One region of the Gemmatimonas sp. UBA7669 genome, then DNA from elsewhere that is predicted to be linked to it. Evidence: riboswitches for the same ligand, from Rfam matches in the RefSeq annotation. Region 1 holds a riboswitch; the other holds the start of a gene.

Region 1 (7,803 bases):
CGGGCCGAGTTTCGCGATCATTCATGCGATTGATCCTTGCCGTTGCCGGCACCTATCGGTTGACTGTGTGCCGCGCTCACAGGCGGCGTCAGCACCTGCCATTGTTCGCGCACGGCCTCAAGGACCGTGCCCTCCTCAATTCCCAGCCGTTTGGCTTCCACCACCAGCGCCTCCACCTGGCGCGAGAGCAGCGCCCGCTGCGCCTGTGGTGATGCCTCGGGCTGCTCCGCCACCACCGTCCCCCGTCCCGGGTGCACCTCCAACAACCCCTGCCTTACCAGCTCGGCCACGATCTTGTGCGCCGTGTTCGGGTTGATGCGGAGCGCCTGCGATAGTTCACGCACCGAGGGGAACGGTGTGCCCGCTGACATCGTCCCTGCCACAATAGCCTTGGTCGCCGCATAGACCACCTGCTTGTAGGGAGACTCCCCCGGGACCAGAACCACTGGAAACGAAAGCATGGTGTACTATTCGTACTAGTACACATATTGTCAAGATATCGCGTTCTGTCCCAGTAGGCGTGACCCGGGCAGCCCACCACGTATTTTGGGAGGTCCTCTCTCCCGGAGCCTTGATGTTCCCGCCTCCCCGGCGTCGCGTGGCGACGCTGCCCTTCCTCCTGAGCGCGGCCGTGCTGGCCGCCCCGTCCCTGGCCCTCCGCAGCGTGCACGCTCAGGGCGCGCCACCAGCCGCGTCGGGCCCCGCGCGCGCCATGACACCGACTGACATCGCGGCCTGGAAGACGCTGCGCGGTGCAACGCTGTCCAATGACGGCGCCTGGTTTGCCTACATTCAGGCGCCCAATGAAGGCGACGCCGAAGTCATCGTCCGCCAGACGGCAGAAGGCGGCAAGGTGCATCGCTTCGCCATCGGTGAGGCGCCAGCGGCCGGTGGTGGTCCTGGCGGCGGCGGCACACCCGGCCTGCAGCTCTCCGGCGACGGCAAGTGGGTGGCCATGCTGGTCTATCCCAAGGCCGCCGACGCCAAGCGACTGCGTCAGCAGCGTCGGCCCATTCAGACCAAGGCGCTGGTGGTGAATCTTGCCACGGGCGAGCAGAAGGAATTCGAGCGCGTGCGCCGCATTGAGTTGGGTGGTGACTCACCGCGCTGGCTGGCCATGCATGCGTATGGGCCCGACGCCCCGGCGGGTGGTGGTGGCGCCGGTGGTGGCGGCGGGCCGGCGCCCGGCGCGCCCGGCATGGGTGGCAATCTCTTTGGTGGCGGCGGTGGTGGTGGTGGCACCGGTACCGACCTGCTGCTGCATGAGCTGGGCACCAGCACGCTGTTCAACGTCGGCAACGTGTCCGACTTTGCGTTTGACGACAAGGCGCGCTGGCTGGCCTACACCATCGATGCGCGCGAGCGCATTGGCAACGGCGTGCAGCTCCGAGACCTGAACACGGGCGTGGTACAGTCGCTCGACGCCGACAAGGCCTTGTATCGTCGGCTCGCCTGGAGCGATACGCTGCCGGCTCTGTCCTGGCTCAAGGGCACGGTAGACAGCGCGGCCACCGATACCACATGGGCGGCATTGGCCATCAGCGACGTGGGCCGCAGCAATCGCCGCGTGACGGTTGGCGCAGGCGGCAACGCCACGCTGCCCAACGGCATGGAAGTGAGTCCCGATCGCACGCCGCGCTGGACCGAGCGCATGGATGGTCTCGTGTTTGGTTTGCGGGTGGCCACGGTACCCGTGCCGCGCAGTGAGCGCCTCGAAGACGACGAACGTCCCACGCTCATTCTCTGGCACGGCAAGGATGCGCGATTGCAGTCGCAGCAGCTCGTGCAGGAGCAGGCCGACCGCGGCTTCTCGTTTGTGGCCACACTCTTCCCGGAGACGGGCAAGGTCGTGCAGCTCACCGATGAAGTGGTGCGCACCGGCACCCTGGGTGCGCGCGATCGCTGGCTGCTGGGCACGGACAACCAGCCCTATGAGCGCCGCGCCAGTGTCGACGGCGTGCAGAAGCGCGACGTGTATCTCGTGGATGCGCGCAGCGGGGAACGCACGCTGGTGAAGCAGGCCGTGCGTGGTCAGGCCTCACTCTCGCCCGATGGCAGCCACGTGATGTTCTGGGACGACGGCAACTTCCACAGCTACAACGTGGCCACGAAGGTCATCACCAACATCACCGCGGGCGCCCCCACGTCGTTCATCGACACGGAGGACGACCACAACGTCGACCGTCCGTCCACGAGCGTGCTGGGCTGGAGCCGCGACGGCAAGTCGGCGCTCATCAGCGACAACTACGATGTGTGGCGCGTGGGCATGGCGGGCAAGAGCTGGACCAATCTCACGGGCAACGGGCGTGCCCAGCGCATCCGCTACAGCCGGTTCATTCCGCTCGATCCGCGCGAGCGGGACCTCGACCTGACGAAGCCGCTGTACATGGCGGCCATGCAGGCCCGCACGAAGAAGGAGTCCATCGTGCGCATCGATCCGGGCAAGCCCGGCGCGGTGTCGGTGACCGGGTGGCGTGATGCGCGCCACGCCCCCATGAAGGCGCGCGATGCCAACGTGTGGGTGGCGTCCATTCAGACCACGACGCGCTTCCCCGACTACTGGCGGGTGAGCTTCGGCGCAGCGGCGCTGACCGACTCGGTACGGCTCTCGGACGCCAACCCCGACCTCAATGGCGTGCGCTGGTCGTCCGGTTCGCGCCTGGTGAGCTACGTGACGGAGAAGGGAGACAGCCTGCAGGGTGCGCTCATCCTGCCGGCCGGCTACGAGGAGGGCAAGAAGTATCCGACGCTGACGTTCATTTACGAGTTGCAGTCGGACAACCTCAACACCTTCTGGTCGCCCAACTTCTCGAGCTCACCCAATGCGCTCATCGGCGCGCACACCTCGCGCGGCTACGCGGTGTTCCTGCCGGACATCGTGTACAAGATCAACGATCCGGGCATGAGCGCGGTGTGGAGCGTGGTGCCGGCGGTGAAGGCGGCCATTCGCACGGGCGTGGTGGACAGCGCGGCCGTGGGCCTGCACGGCCACTCCTGGGGCGGCTATCAGACCTCGTTCCTGGTCACGCAGACCGACATGTTCAAGAGCGCGGTGGCCGGCGCGCCGCTCACCGACATGGTGAGCATGTACAGCTCGGTGTACTGGAACACGGGCAACACGAACCAGGGCATCTTCCAGAGCTCGCAGGGCCGTTTCAAGGGCAACTTCCTCGAGAACAAGGACGCCTACGAGCGCAACTCGCCCAACCGCTTTGCCGACCGCATCAAGACCCCGCTCATCATCCTGCACGACGACAAGGACGGCGCGGTGGACTTCAATCAGGGCATCACGTTTTACAACACGCTGCGTCAGCTGGACAAGGACGTGATCCTGCTGGAGTACGTGGGCGAGAACCATGGCCTCGCGCAGATGAGGAACCGCAAGGACTACTCGCTGCGCCTGATGGAGTACTGGGACAGCTACCTCAAGGGCGAGCCGGCACCGGAGTGGCTGAGCAAGGGTATTCCGCGGCTCAAGATGGAAGAGCATCTGCGGGAGATGAAGAAGAAGCTCGAGGGGAAGAAGATCGCGATGTGAGTCGGGCGGCTTGTGGAGGCGACTCACGTGCTGTGAACGGCACGTGATCCACAGCCGTGCGACGTGAGTTCTGCGTTGTGGGTGTGCGTGGTGCATTCGTCGGCACCACGCCATCCGCCCGCTGATGTAAGGATTCGTTCTGCCCGTACATTGCTTGGGTATGACATTGCCTGTGCCGTCTCCCGCCCCGCCCCGTTCGTTGGACCTCGCGCGATTGCGCGCCGGTGACGCGGAGGCGCTTGCCGCCTGTTACCACGCCCACGCCGGCCGTCTGTTGCTCGTGGCCTATCGCCTCACCGCCAGTTGGGCCGACGCCGAAGACGTGGTGCACGACGCCTTCGTAGCCCTGCCCGAGGCCCTGGCGCGCTACGAGGAACGCGGCCAGTTCGCCGCCTGGCTGTCCACGCTGACGCTGCGGCTTGCGCTCATGCGCCAACGCCGCGAGTCGCGGTTTGCGGCGTTGGATGCGGCCACCGAGCCCAGTGTGGCCGCTGCGGCCCCCGAACACATCGTGCCGCCGCGCGTGCATGCGGCCCTTGCTGCGTTGTCGGCACCACTGCGCCACGTGTTCGTGCTGCGCACGGTACATGACCTCACCCACGCCGACATCGGCGCCCTGCTTGGCATCTCCGCCAATGCGTCGGAGGTGCGATTCCACCGCGCGGTGAAAGCCCTGCGCCGGACCCTGGAGATACCCGTATGACCACCCAGCACCACGACGACCTGCCGCCCGACGTGGCGGCGCTGGTCCGCGATCTCCACGCGCTCCCCACGCCCGAGCCTTCGGATGCCCTGCACCGCCGCATCGCCGAAAGCCGCGTCAGCGGCCTGCGCGTGCTCGTTCCGGATTCGCCGACAGCCGACGCTGGCGTACGCGTGCGCCGCTGGCCCTGGGTGCTGTTCACCGGGTGTGCGGCGGGGCTGCTCGTCTACCTGACCCTGCCCTACAGCGATCTGGACTTCGGTGGTCGTCGTGATTCGACCGCGCCCTCACTGGGTACTGCACCGGGTGCGTCAACTTCCAGCACGCGCACTTCGTCGAATGCCTCACACGTTTCCGACCTCTTCTCGCCGTGGCCAAGAGTGGCCTATGCGCAGCGTGCGCCGGGTTCGCGTCCGGCGGCGTACGCGCCAATGGGCGGACTTGAGCCGCAACGTGTGCAGCTGGGGCAGCGCAGCTACGTGCGGCTCTCCGCGAGTGCGTATCACGAGACCCTGCCCCATGAGGCGTTCACGCTGGTCGTGGACACAGTGCGCCTCGGTTCGGCACGGGTATTCCGGCTGGTCACATCACGACTCGCTCCTCATCCAATTGACCGAAACGTTCGCGTTCCGCTGGTTGATACGCTCTGGTTGAATGCGACCACCATGCGCCCCATTCGACGGTTTTATGCCGCCGGCGCCCTGTTGATTCATCAAGAGTTCACGGACAGCTCCTTCGTCGAGTTAGACTCCATCAATCCGGCAGTCATACCCGACTCACTGCGCAAGGCCCGTGTTCCCTTTCGGATGCGGACGACCAAGGTATTTGGTCGCCAGCGTCCCTTCGTCATTAGCGAAAGCATGATGCTGGTACTGCTGCAGGCGCTTCCGCTGAATCGCACATGGACGGGCAGCATCGGCGTGCTTGACGGAGACAACCGAATGTTCGCGATCGGCAAACCGGACTTCCGTAATGTGCGCGTCGATGGCACCGATACGCTGCAGACGTTTTCCGGTCGATTTCCCGTATGGAGACTGATCGTGGAGAACGGCGTCAATGACGAAACGTGGCTGGTCAGTCAGAACTCTGGCGAAGTTCTGCGCACAAACGGACCGTTTGTGGCGGAGTATCCGAACTCTGAACTGCACCTCATTGGCGGTTTTCGGGAAAAGGTGCGAGTGGCGCCGCAGAAGCGCCCGTAGTTCCGAATCCCCCCCGGGACCACGCGATATCGCCGCCCGCTCCACGCAACACCCAAAACGCACGGCTCACGGCCCAGATCGGTGGACGGCCTCCCCGCCCTTTCCTTCCCGCCGTCCCCGCTCCCGCCGTCCCGGTCAAACTGTCTCTTGACTCCCGCCCCCAAAAACCGGATACTGCCCGTCCCTGATGCTTGCTCGCCCTCACGTGTGCGACCAGGCAAACGGGAATCACAACCGCTTCTCACATCCATCAGGTCGGACAAGTCGTTGCGTGGCAACAGCTTGCCCGTGAAAAGGGAACTCCGGTGCAATGCCGGGGCGGCCCCGCCGCTGTAAGGGAAGACGAAAGCCTCCGTTCTGCCACTGCGTCGCGTCTGACGCGGGAAGGCGTGGCTCTCGGTAAACGCCCAAGCCAGAAGACCTGCCTGATGCCGAGTCCGCGCGCCCCCTCGAGGGAGGGTTCGCCGGGGATTGCTACGCGTCGACCCACTCCTTGCGAGTGCCGCCGCGTGGCCCCGTTCGGGCTCCCGTTCAGCACCATCACGGGAGCTTTTGCATGTCAGGTGGCCCGGTCCTCCTGACACGCACGACGGCCGTCCTCGGGGGGCGTGCTTTCCCGCAGGTCACCCGTCCCAGGAGACTGCCAATGGCCACGTCCGTCGCACCCCGCTCCACCGCTCCGCGCTCACCGTTTGGCAGCTATGACGCCACTGGTGTCCGCGTCATCACCGAAGTCATCAAGCGCGATGGCCGCCGCGCGCCCTGGGACCCGGAACGCATCACACGCGCCATCGCGCTGGCCTTCTACGCCGCGCGCCACGACGAAGCGCAGAACCCGCACGCCGACGACGCCGCCCATCGCTTCGGCCTCGGCTTCACCGACTTTGCCGATGTCTGCGAAATCACGCAGCTCGTCGTCAACACCGTGGAGCGCAAGGCCCAGGATGGCCACGACCCCTCGGTGGAAGAAATCCAGGACGTGGTCGAAATGATGATCGCGGCGCGCGGCCATTGGGACGTGGCCAAGCGCTATGTCATCTATCGTGCGCAGCGCGCGCAGATCCGCCTGGCCGCGCACAAGGACAACGGCCTGCAGGACTACATCTTCCTCTCGCGCTACTCGCGCTACCGTGAAGACCTGGGCCGCCGCGAGACGCCGGCCGAAGCGTTCACGCGCGTCATGGACATGCACCGCGCGCACTTCGCCGACAAGCTCGACCTGCCGGTGGCCGGTTTCGGCGGACGCACGCTGCGCGCGCTCATGGACGAGACCGAGCAGGCGCTGCAGCGCAAGGCCATTCTGCCCAGCATGCGCTCGCTGCAGTTCGGTGGCCGCGCCATCGAGGCCAACAACGCGCGCATGTTCAACTGCGCCTTCACGCACATGAACCGCGTGGACGCGTTCAAGGAAGCCTTCTTCCTGCTCATGTCGGGCACCGGCGTGGGCTTCAGTGTGCAGAAGCATCATGTGGCGCAGTTGCCGGCCTTCCCGGTGCGTGGCGCCGAGAATGAGCTGCCCGTTGTGCACTTCACCGTCGAAGACACGCTCGAGGGTTGGGCGGATGCGCTCGACGCGCTCATGCACAGCTACCTCGATCACAAGAAGATCGAGTTCAACTACTCGCAGATCCGCTCGCGTGGTGTGCCGCTGCGCACCTCGGGCGGTCGCGCCCCGGGTCACCTGCCGCTCAAGAAGGCCCTCTCCGCCGTCGAGCGCATGCTCGACCAGGTGTCGGGCCGCGCGCTGCGCCCCATCGAGGTGTACGACATCCTCATGCACGTCGCCGTAGCGGTGCTCTCGGGCGGCATCCGTCGCTCGGCCACCATCTGCCTCTTCTCGGCCGACGACGACGAAATGGCGGCCGCCAAGACGGGCAACTGGTTCGAGACCAACCCGCAGCGTGGCAAGTCCAACAACTCGGCCGTGCTTGTGCGCGATCAGCACAGCGAGGCGGACTTCCAGAAGCTGTTCGAGCTGCAGAAGGAATTCGGTGAGCCCGGCTTCTACTTCGTGGACGACGTGGAGTACGGCGCCAACCCCTGCGTGGAAATCGGTCTCGCGCCGTTTGCCGTGGTGGACGAAGCCGCGCAGGCCAAGCTGGCCGAGTACGGCCGTCCGGATGTGCCGCTGGGCAGCACGGTGAGCGGCTGGCAGATGTGCAACCTCACCACCATCAACGCCAACGCCTGCGACGACGAGGCGGGCTTCCTGGCCTGCTGCCGCGCGGCGGCGCTGCTGGGCACGCTGCAGGCGGCCTACACGCACATTCCGTATCTGGGCGCCGCCACGCGCTACATAAACGAGCGCGAGTCGCTGCTGGGCGTGAGCATCTGCGGCATTCTTGATCGGCCGTCGCTGC
Region 2 (7,803 bases), on a different contig from region 1:
ATGTTTACACCCGAGTCGGTGGAACAGCGCCTGCGGGACATGCGGTCCGGCCAGCTGCCGGGCTAACTTCCGCGCATGTACAGCACCTGCATTCACTGCGCCAAACCCCTGGGCACCAACGAAAGCATCGAGGCGCTGCCCATTGGGCGACGCCTCGCGTTCGATGCGGCCAAGGGGCGCTTGTGGGTAGTGTGCCGCGGCTGTGAGCGATGGAACCTCACGCCGTTCGATGCGCGCTGGGAGGCGATCGAGCAGGCGGAGCGGCTCTTTCGTGATACGCGCGTGCGTGTGAGTACCGACAACATCGGGCTCGCGCGCATGCGCGATGGCACGGATCTGGTGCGGATTGGCGCGCCGCAGCGGCCAGAGTTTGCGGCCTGGCGCTACGGCGATCAGTTCGGGCGTCGGCGTCGGCGGGTCATGATGTACTCGGCGGCCGGTGTGGCGGGAATTGGTGCCATCGCGGCGGGTGCCGTGGCCACCGGTGCCGGACTAGCACTCGTGGTTCCCGCGTTTCAGTTGTTCAATGTGGCGACGCTGCTGCGGCACGCACGGCTCAATCCGCGTCGACTACCGCACCCGGAGCTGGGGACCTTTGTGCCGTTCGGCAATCCGCGGCTGGTGCCCAGCGATCGCGGGGAGGGCTGGGCAGTCGAAACCGGTTACAGTCATGCCGGGCCTGATCCCCGTACGCTGCCCATGCGTTCGCCCTTGGATGTCCTGCTTCGCACACCCAAGAATCAGGAAGTCGGCCGCACGGTGCTGCACGGCAGCGACGCCGTTCCCTTTCTGCGCTGGGTCATGCCGCTCATCAACCGTGGGGGCGCCAAGTCCGACACGGTGCAGGATGGCGTGCGTCTCATCGAAGATGCCGGAGGCCCCGAGCAATTCGGTCGCTGGGCCGCCGCGCGCCGCCGCGAGTGGGCCGCCGCCAGCACCTTTGGCGATACCGGCGATCTCAACGCCATTCCGGCACCGGCGCGTCTTGCCTTTGAAATGGCGGTGTACGAAGACGCCGAACGTGCCGCGCTCGAAGGGGAATTGTCGGCGCTTGAGCGCGCGTGGGCCGAGGCCGAGGGCGTGGCGGCCATCGCGGATGACTTGCTGTTGCCGGCGACAGTAAAGGCGAAGCTTGGCGCGCTCAAGGACGAATCGCGCGGCGAGTAGCGTTACGTGGTGTGTCGTGGCAAAGACCACATCACACGTTGGCCGGCTACTTGAGGCGCAGACTCAGGCCAGCCACCATCAGCTCCACGCGATCCACGGCGGCGGCCAGCAGCTGATTGGCGCGTCCCAGCGCATCGCGGTACGCGCGTCCGAGTGGCGTGGGCGGCACGACGCCAAGCCCGACTTCATTGCTCACGAGCACCCAGCGCACGTCGGCTTGTGTCTGCATGAGCTGCACCAGTTCCGCCGCACGCCTCGCGATGTGTTGTTCGGCGTCGTCCATCGTATCGAGCGCAAGCAGCAGATTGCTCACCCACAGCGTGATGCAATCGAGCAGCACCACGGTCGCCTCGTCCGATGCGCGCGGGCGTGCGGACAGTGCCGCCGCGAGCGGTGTGACGATGTCCGCTGATGCCTCGATCGTGTGCCAGCGGGCATCGCGTTCGGCGCGGTGCGCGGCAATACGGCGCGCCATCTCCTCGTCAAAAGCCTGCGCGGTCGCCACGAAAATATGGCAGGCAGCGGGCGCAGATTCGGCCAGTGTCAACGCGCGGGCACTCTTGCCCGCTCGTACGCCGCCAAGCAACAGCACACTGGTCGCAGTGCTCATGCGGTCGCACGCTGCGGCAGGTCGAGCATGGCGCAGACCGCCTCCATGTCGAGGTTGGCGCCAACGACGGTGGCCAGCCTGTCCAACGCGTCGTCGAGTGAAAGGGCGGAGGCCGGCGGTGGCAGCGCAATTCCTGCGCGTTCGGCACTGCGCGTGAGCAGCGCGCGCCGCAGTGCCGTGTGTTCGAGGGCCCCATGCAGATAGGTGCCCACGATCAATCCGTCGGCAGAGCAGCATCCATCCGGCGTCTCGTCGGAACCTGGGGCTTCAGCGCTCACACGAAACGCCGGCCGCAGGTCTACCTGATGGTCGAGTGCGGTGGTGCGCCCCATGTGAATTTCGTAGGCCGGCAACGCGATGGACGGAGCCTGCCAGAGTGATGACGCATTGGTGGCCGTGGCACGGACGCGGCGTGTGACCTTCTCGCGGGCGAATTCGGTGGTCACGGGCAGGAGGCGCAAACCTTCTACCGATCCCTGACCTTCCACGCCGGCCGGATCGTCAATGCGATGCCCGAGCATCTGATATCCACCGCAGATACCGAGCACGGGGCCGCCCGCTGCGGCGTGCCGCTGGATGCGATCGGCAAGACCACGTTCACGCAGCCAGTGCAGGTCGTCCATGGTGGACTTGGTGCCAGGTATGATGACGAGGTCCGGCGTGCCGAACTCCCCGGCGTGGCCCACGAAGCGCACGCGGACGCCGGGTTCGAGCAGCAGTGGCTGGAACTCGTCGAGATTGGCCACGCGCGGGAGTCGAGCAATCACGATATCCAGCGCACGCGGCGTCGCCTCGGCAGCCACCTCACGCGCGTGGTCGGGTTGCGCCCACTCGAGTGCGTCCTCCTGCGGAAGGTCCCGCAGATCGAACCACGGGAGGACGCCGATGGTGGGCACGCCGGTTCGCGCCTCGAGCATGTCGAACCCTGGATCGAGCAGCGTGGGGTCACCGCGAAACTTGTTGATGACGAAGGCCTTGATCAGCCGGCGTTCGTCGTCGCTGAGGAGCGCATGCGTGCCGTACAGCGCAGCGAACACACCACCACGTTCGATATCACCTACCAGCAGCACAGGGGCGTCGGCATGACGCGCCACGCGCATGTTCACGATGTCGTATTGCGCGAGGTTGATTTCCGCCGGACTGCCGGCGCCTTCCACGATCACGAGGTCATGGCTCGCGCGCAGACGGTCGAGCGCCGCCGTCACGATGGGCCAGAGATGATGCTTGCGGGCGTAGTAGTCAGTGGCGTCGGCGGTGAGCCAGGGTTTGCCGAGGACCACGATCTGCGAGGTGCGGTCGCTCTGTGGTTTGAGCAGCACTGGATTCATATCCACCGTGACGTCGACGCGCGCCGCCGCCGCCTGCATGGCCTGTGCGCGACCGACTTCTTCTCCGTGGCGCGTTACCGCGGCGTTGTTGGACATGTTCTGCGCCTTGTATGGCGCCACGCGGTAGCCGGCGTTGGCGAACCAGCGGCAGAGTGCGGCCACCACGGTGGTCTTGCCGGCGTGTGACGACGTGCCCTGAATCATGAGCACGCGCCCGAGCGGCGCTGCATGCGGCGCTGTGTGCGAAGTTGGAGACGAGGTGGCCATGCCCGCAGCATTTCTGTCTGCGCCCCAATTGGCAAGGGCGGGAACTGGTGAGGCACCTTGCGCGTTGCGGCCGCTTGCCGCTAATTCCACAAGACAACTGAAGACACGAACGGGCCATTAGTTGGAAGCCGGTGCGAAGCCGGCGCGGCCCCGCCACTGTATGAGGCGCTTCGTGGTGCAGCAGTATCCACCACGACTCACCGTCGTTCCCAACGCAGTCCCACTGGCCGTTCGCGCCGGGAAGGGAGGGAACGAATGCCTCGAGCCAGGAGACCGGTCCGTTCGCTCCCGCTGTACATCCTCGAGGGAGGATTGCGGGGCTCATCGAACGGACATCACGCACCCCGGTGCGTGATGCTGTGCCCTGCGCCCCCGTCCCCTCTCGGCATCCGAGACTGGACGGGTTTCGTGCTTTCTGGGCTTCGCCGACGTGGTTTCGGCATCTCGCGCATGGTCGCCACGTACGCTGCCGCAGTGTTGGCGGCGTGCGGGACGCGTGGCGACGCCGAGCCCGATCGCCGCGTGTCGGCAGTTGCGGAGTCGGCAATGGCAGAAAGCAAAGGCGATGCGGCCGTTGCCGTCGTCGATGATGCCGGGCGCACGGTGCAGCTGTCGCACCCCGCCCGTCGCGTGGTCAGCCTCATTCCGAGCGCTACCGAAACTCTGCTGGCCATCGGCGCAGGGCCGCTGCTGGTGGGACGCACGCGTTATGACGTGGCACCGGAGGTGCAGCATCTGCCGCTCGTCGGCGGTTCGGTGGACCCGAGCATCGAAGCCATTGCGGCGCTGCGCCCCGATCTGGTGGTGTCGTGGGAGAGCGACAAACGCCAGCAGTTTCGCGAACGGCTCGAGCGACTCGGCGTGCCCATCTTCATGCTGCGCACGCAGGATACCAGCGATGTCTATCGCGGCCTGCACAACCTGGGTGTACTCACCGGGCACAGTCGCGGCGCGGAACTGACGGCCGCGCGTTTGCGAGCGGAGTTGGACAGTGTCCGCATCTCCGTGGCCGCGCTGCCACGTCCGCGCGTCCTGTATGTGGTGTTCAACGACCCGCCAATGACTGTCGGGCCACACACCTTCATCGGGCAGCTCATCGACCTGGCCGGCGGCACGTCGATCTTTGCGGACGCCGCCACCAATTGGCCCAATGTCCCCATGGAAGAGATTGTGCGGCGTAATCCGGACATCGTGATCGTGCCTGTTGGCGAGTTCAAGGGGCAGGCCCTTGGACGCCTGCGCGTCATGCCTGGGTGGCGCACGTTGCCTGCGGTGCGTGAAGGACGCCTCGTGCAGGTGCCGGCCAATCTGCTGAGCCGGCCGAGCCCCAACATCGGCAAGGCGGCCCGGGTCCTGCGCGCGGCCATGTTCCCGGCCTTCGCCACCGCGGTGCATGCCGCCGACACGGACTGGCGGGCTGGGTCCGCCGATGGGCTGGCACCGACCACCGTAGACGGTCGAGCGACACGCCGATGAGTGCCGGCACTTCCTGGGCCGCCGACACGCGAGCCGTGCCCATCGCGCGGTTGCTCGTGTTGTGCGCATTGCTTGGCCTGGCCATGCTCGCGGCCCTGCGTTTTGGTGCGGTGCCGCTCAGCACCATCGATGTGCTCGACGCGCTGCATGGCAGCGGATCGCTGGTGCACCAGAACATTCTGCATGAGTTGCGCCTGCCGCGAGCCGTTCAGGCGTCGCTGGTTGGTGCGGCACTCGCGCTGAGTGGTACCACCTATCAGGCCCTGCTGCGCAATCCTCTGGCCGAGCCCTATGTGCTGGGCGTGTCGAGCGGCGCGGCCTTCGGTGCCGTGGTGAGCGTGGTGAACGGTTGGTCGCAGCGCGAAGTCTGGGCGCTGCCTCTCTGCGCGTTCGCGGGCGCGGTGCTGGCCATGGTGCTGGTGTTTCGCATCGCGTGGTCAGTGGGCCATCGACTTGACGCGCGGGTTCTCCTGCTGTCGGGTGTGGTGGTGAGCGCCTTTCTGGTGGCCTGCATCTGGTTGCTGCTCACCTTTGCCGACGATGAATCGGTGCGCACGGCGGTGTTCTGGATGATGGGAAGCCACTCGGGCGCATCGTGGCGTTCCGTGTCGGTGCTCGCGGTGGTCATGCTGCCTACGGCGGTCGTACTGCTGTGGCAGGCGCGTGCCCTCAACTTGCTGGCCATCGGGGAAATGACCGCCGCGTTCCTCGGGACCAATGTGGAGCGCAGCAAGTGGTGGGCATATGCGGCCGCCACGTTCCTCACCGCCGTCGGCGTGTCGGTGAGTGGATCAATCGGCTTTGTCGGGCTGGTGGTGCCACATGCGCTGCGGCTGCTCTGGGGCGGCGACCATCGCCTGCTCGTCCCCGCGTCGGCACTGGCTGGTGCGGCGTTCATGGTGTCGGCGGACACCGCGGCGCGGACTGTAGCTGGCGCCAACGAATTGCCCATCGGCGTCGTCACCGCATTGGTGGGCGTGCCATGCTTTGTGTGGCTGCTGCGCCGTCCCGTCAACGGAGCCAACGTCTGATGCGAGCGCGGCCAATGGCTCCGGTCATGCCCCGGCACGCGGCGGTCGGCGGTGCCGTCGTGTGGCAGCTCGATGCGGTGGGTTTCCGTCATCCCGGTGCCTCTACCTGCGCGCTGTCCGAGGTATCGCTGGAGATTCCAGCGGGACGCGTCACGGCCATCATCGGTCCCAACGGGGCGGGCAAGAGCACCCTGCTGTATCTTTTGCTCGGCGTGGCGGTACCCAACGCCGGACACGTGACGTTGTTCGGGACGCCGGCGCACAGCTGGCGCCGGGTCGACATGGCGCGCACAGTGGCCGTTGTGCCGCAAGCCGAAGCCGAGCCGCTGTTCACGGTGCGTGACACGGTGGCCATGGGGCGGTATCCGCATCGTGCCGCGTGGCAACGTGAAACGACAGCCGATGCGCAGGCGATTGTCGAGGCCATGACGCAATGCGGCGTGCTGCCCTTTGCCGATCGAGTGGTTGGCTCGTTGTCCGGCGGCGAGCGGCAGCGCGTGCGTCTTGCGCGCGCGCTCGCGCAGCAGACCGACATCGTGGTGCTCGACGAACCCACCAGTGCGCTCGACATCCGCTACGAAATGGCGGTCTTCGAGCAGGTTGCGGCCTTGCGCGCCACGGGCAGGACGGCCGTGCTGGTCACGCATCAACTGAACCTGGCGTCCCGCTATGCCGATCAGCTCGTGCTGCTGCATGCGGGCCGCATCGTCGCGCAGGGGGCGCCTCGCGACGTCCTGCTCGCGCCGCGTGTGGAGTCGGTCTACGAATGGCCCGTCGAGGTAATCGCGCACCGCGAGGGGGCGCCGCAGATCGTGCCCGAGCGGCGCCCGATGCGACAGGAGATCCCATGATAAGTCGCCCATCGGGCACAGTCTCCGCTTTGCTGTGGCGCGTCGCTCAGCGGACGGTGTGTGCGGGTCTCCTGCTTGCCCCGTCGGCCGTTCAGGCGCGTCAGGTCACCGGTGAAGTACGCGGACGGGTCATCGACGCCACCGATCGCGTGCCGGTGGCCGGTGCGCAGGTGGAACTGGAAGGCACCGCCGTGCGACTGCGCACGGCCAGCGATGGCTCGTTCCACGTGCGTAGTCTCGATCCGCGCCTACACCGTGTGCGGGTGCAGGCCCTTGGCTACCGCAGCACCGCCGTAGATGTGCAGGTCGTCAATGCCCGCGTGAGTGAGGTGGAGATCAGCCTCGCACGGGTGGCTGCGACCCTGACCACGCAGCAGGTCCGTGCCACGCAGGACACTGCCGCATTTCACGCACAGATCGTCGACCGCGCCGGCATCGAGCGCTCTGGCGCGCGTGATGTCGCCGATGTGCTGCAGAACCTGCCGGGCGTGGTCGTTACCCGCTCGGGTGGCCCGGGTCAGCCGAGTCGCGTGTCCATTCGCGGCTCATCCGCAAATCAGGTCCTCGTGCTGCTGGACGGTGTGCCTCTCAACTCCGCGTTGTCGGGTGCCGCAGATCTCTCCCTGTTGCCGGTGGAGAACGTGGAGCGCATCACGGTGCTGACCGGCGCGCAGTCGGCACGCTACGGTCCACGCGCCATGGCCGGTGTCATTGAGGTGGTGACGCGCCGTCCGCGCACCGAACAGTCGCTGGTGTTGCGCACAGGGGCATTGGGCGAATGGGGTGCAGCCGCCGCGGTCGCCCATCAGGCTCCCGTGGGTGGACGTCAGGGCTCGTGGTCGCTGGGCGTCGATCATCGGGCCACACGAGGGGACTTTCGTTTTGCACTGCCGGCGGTGCGAGGTGGCGGATGGGCCCGGCGTGAAAACGCCGATGTGGCCAACACGCAGGTGGTGGCGGGCGCATCGCTGGACGGGCGTGCGCAGCAGGTCGTGCTTCGGGCCACCTATGGTCACACGAGGCGCGGCATGGCGGGCTCCATCGTGCAGCCTTCGCTGACGGGGCGTCAGGTG

The links. Region 1 has a riboswitch for cobalamin ahead of B2747_RS14035 (ATP cone domain-containing protein). Riboswitches for the same ligand answer to the same signal wherever they lie in the genome.
Region 2: it holds a riboswitch for cobalamin, as region 1 does, so the genes downstream of both, B2747_RS07635 (ABC transporter substrate-binding protein) here and B2747_RS14035 (ATP cone domain-containing protein) in region 1, are expected to answer to the same signal.

The regions. Positions count from the first base shown of each region.
Region 1 is NZ_DLHL01000050.1:1,994-9,796, forward strand. Features, by position in the region: gene B2747_RS14010 (ABC transporter ATP-binding protein) at 1-25, opposite strand, end outside; gene B2747_RS14015 (GntR family transcriptional regulator) at 18-461, opposite strand; gene B2747_RS14020 (S9 family peptidase) at 575-3,538, shown strand; gene B2747_RS14025 (RNA polymerase sigma factor) at 3,699-4,241, shown strand; gene B2747_RS14030 (hypothetical protein) at 4,238-5,443, shown strand; cobalamin riboswitch at 5,679-5,886, shown strand; gene B2747_RS14035 (ATP cone domain-containing protein) at 6,090-7,803, shown strand, end outside.
Region 2 is NZ_DLHL01000027.1:24,992-32,794, forward strand. Features, by position in the region: gene B2747_RS07615 (hypothetical protein) at 1-66, shown strand, start outside; gene B2747_RS07620 (hypothetical protein) at 76-1,167, shown strand; gene cobU (bifunctional adenosylcobinamide kinase/adenosylcobinamide-phosphate guanylyltransferase) at 1,214-1,777, opposite strand; gene B2747_RS07630 (cobyric acid synthase) at 1,774-3,372, opposite strand; cobalamin riboswitch at 3,467-3,668, shown strand; gene B2747_RS07635 (ABC transporter substrate-binding protein) at 3,823-4,848, shown strand; gene B2747_RS07640 (FecCD family ABC transporter permease) at 4,845-5,879, shown strand; gene B2747_RS07645 (ABC transporter ATP-binding protein) at 5,906-6,730, shown strand; gene B2747_RS07650 (TonB-dependent receptor) at 6,727-7,803, shown strand, end outside.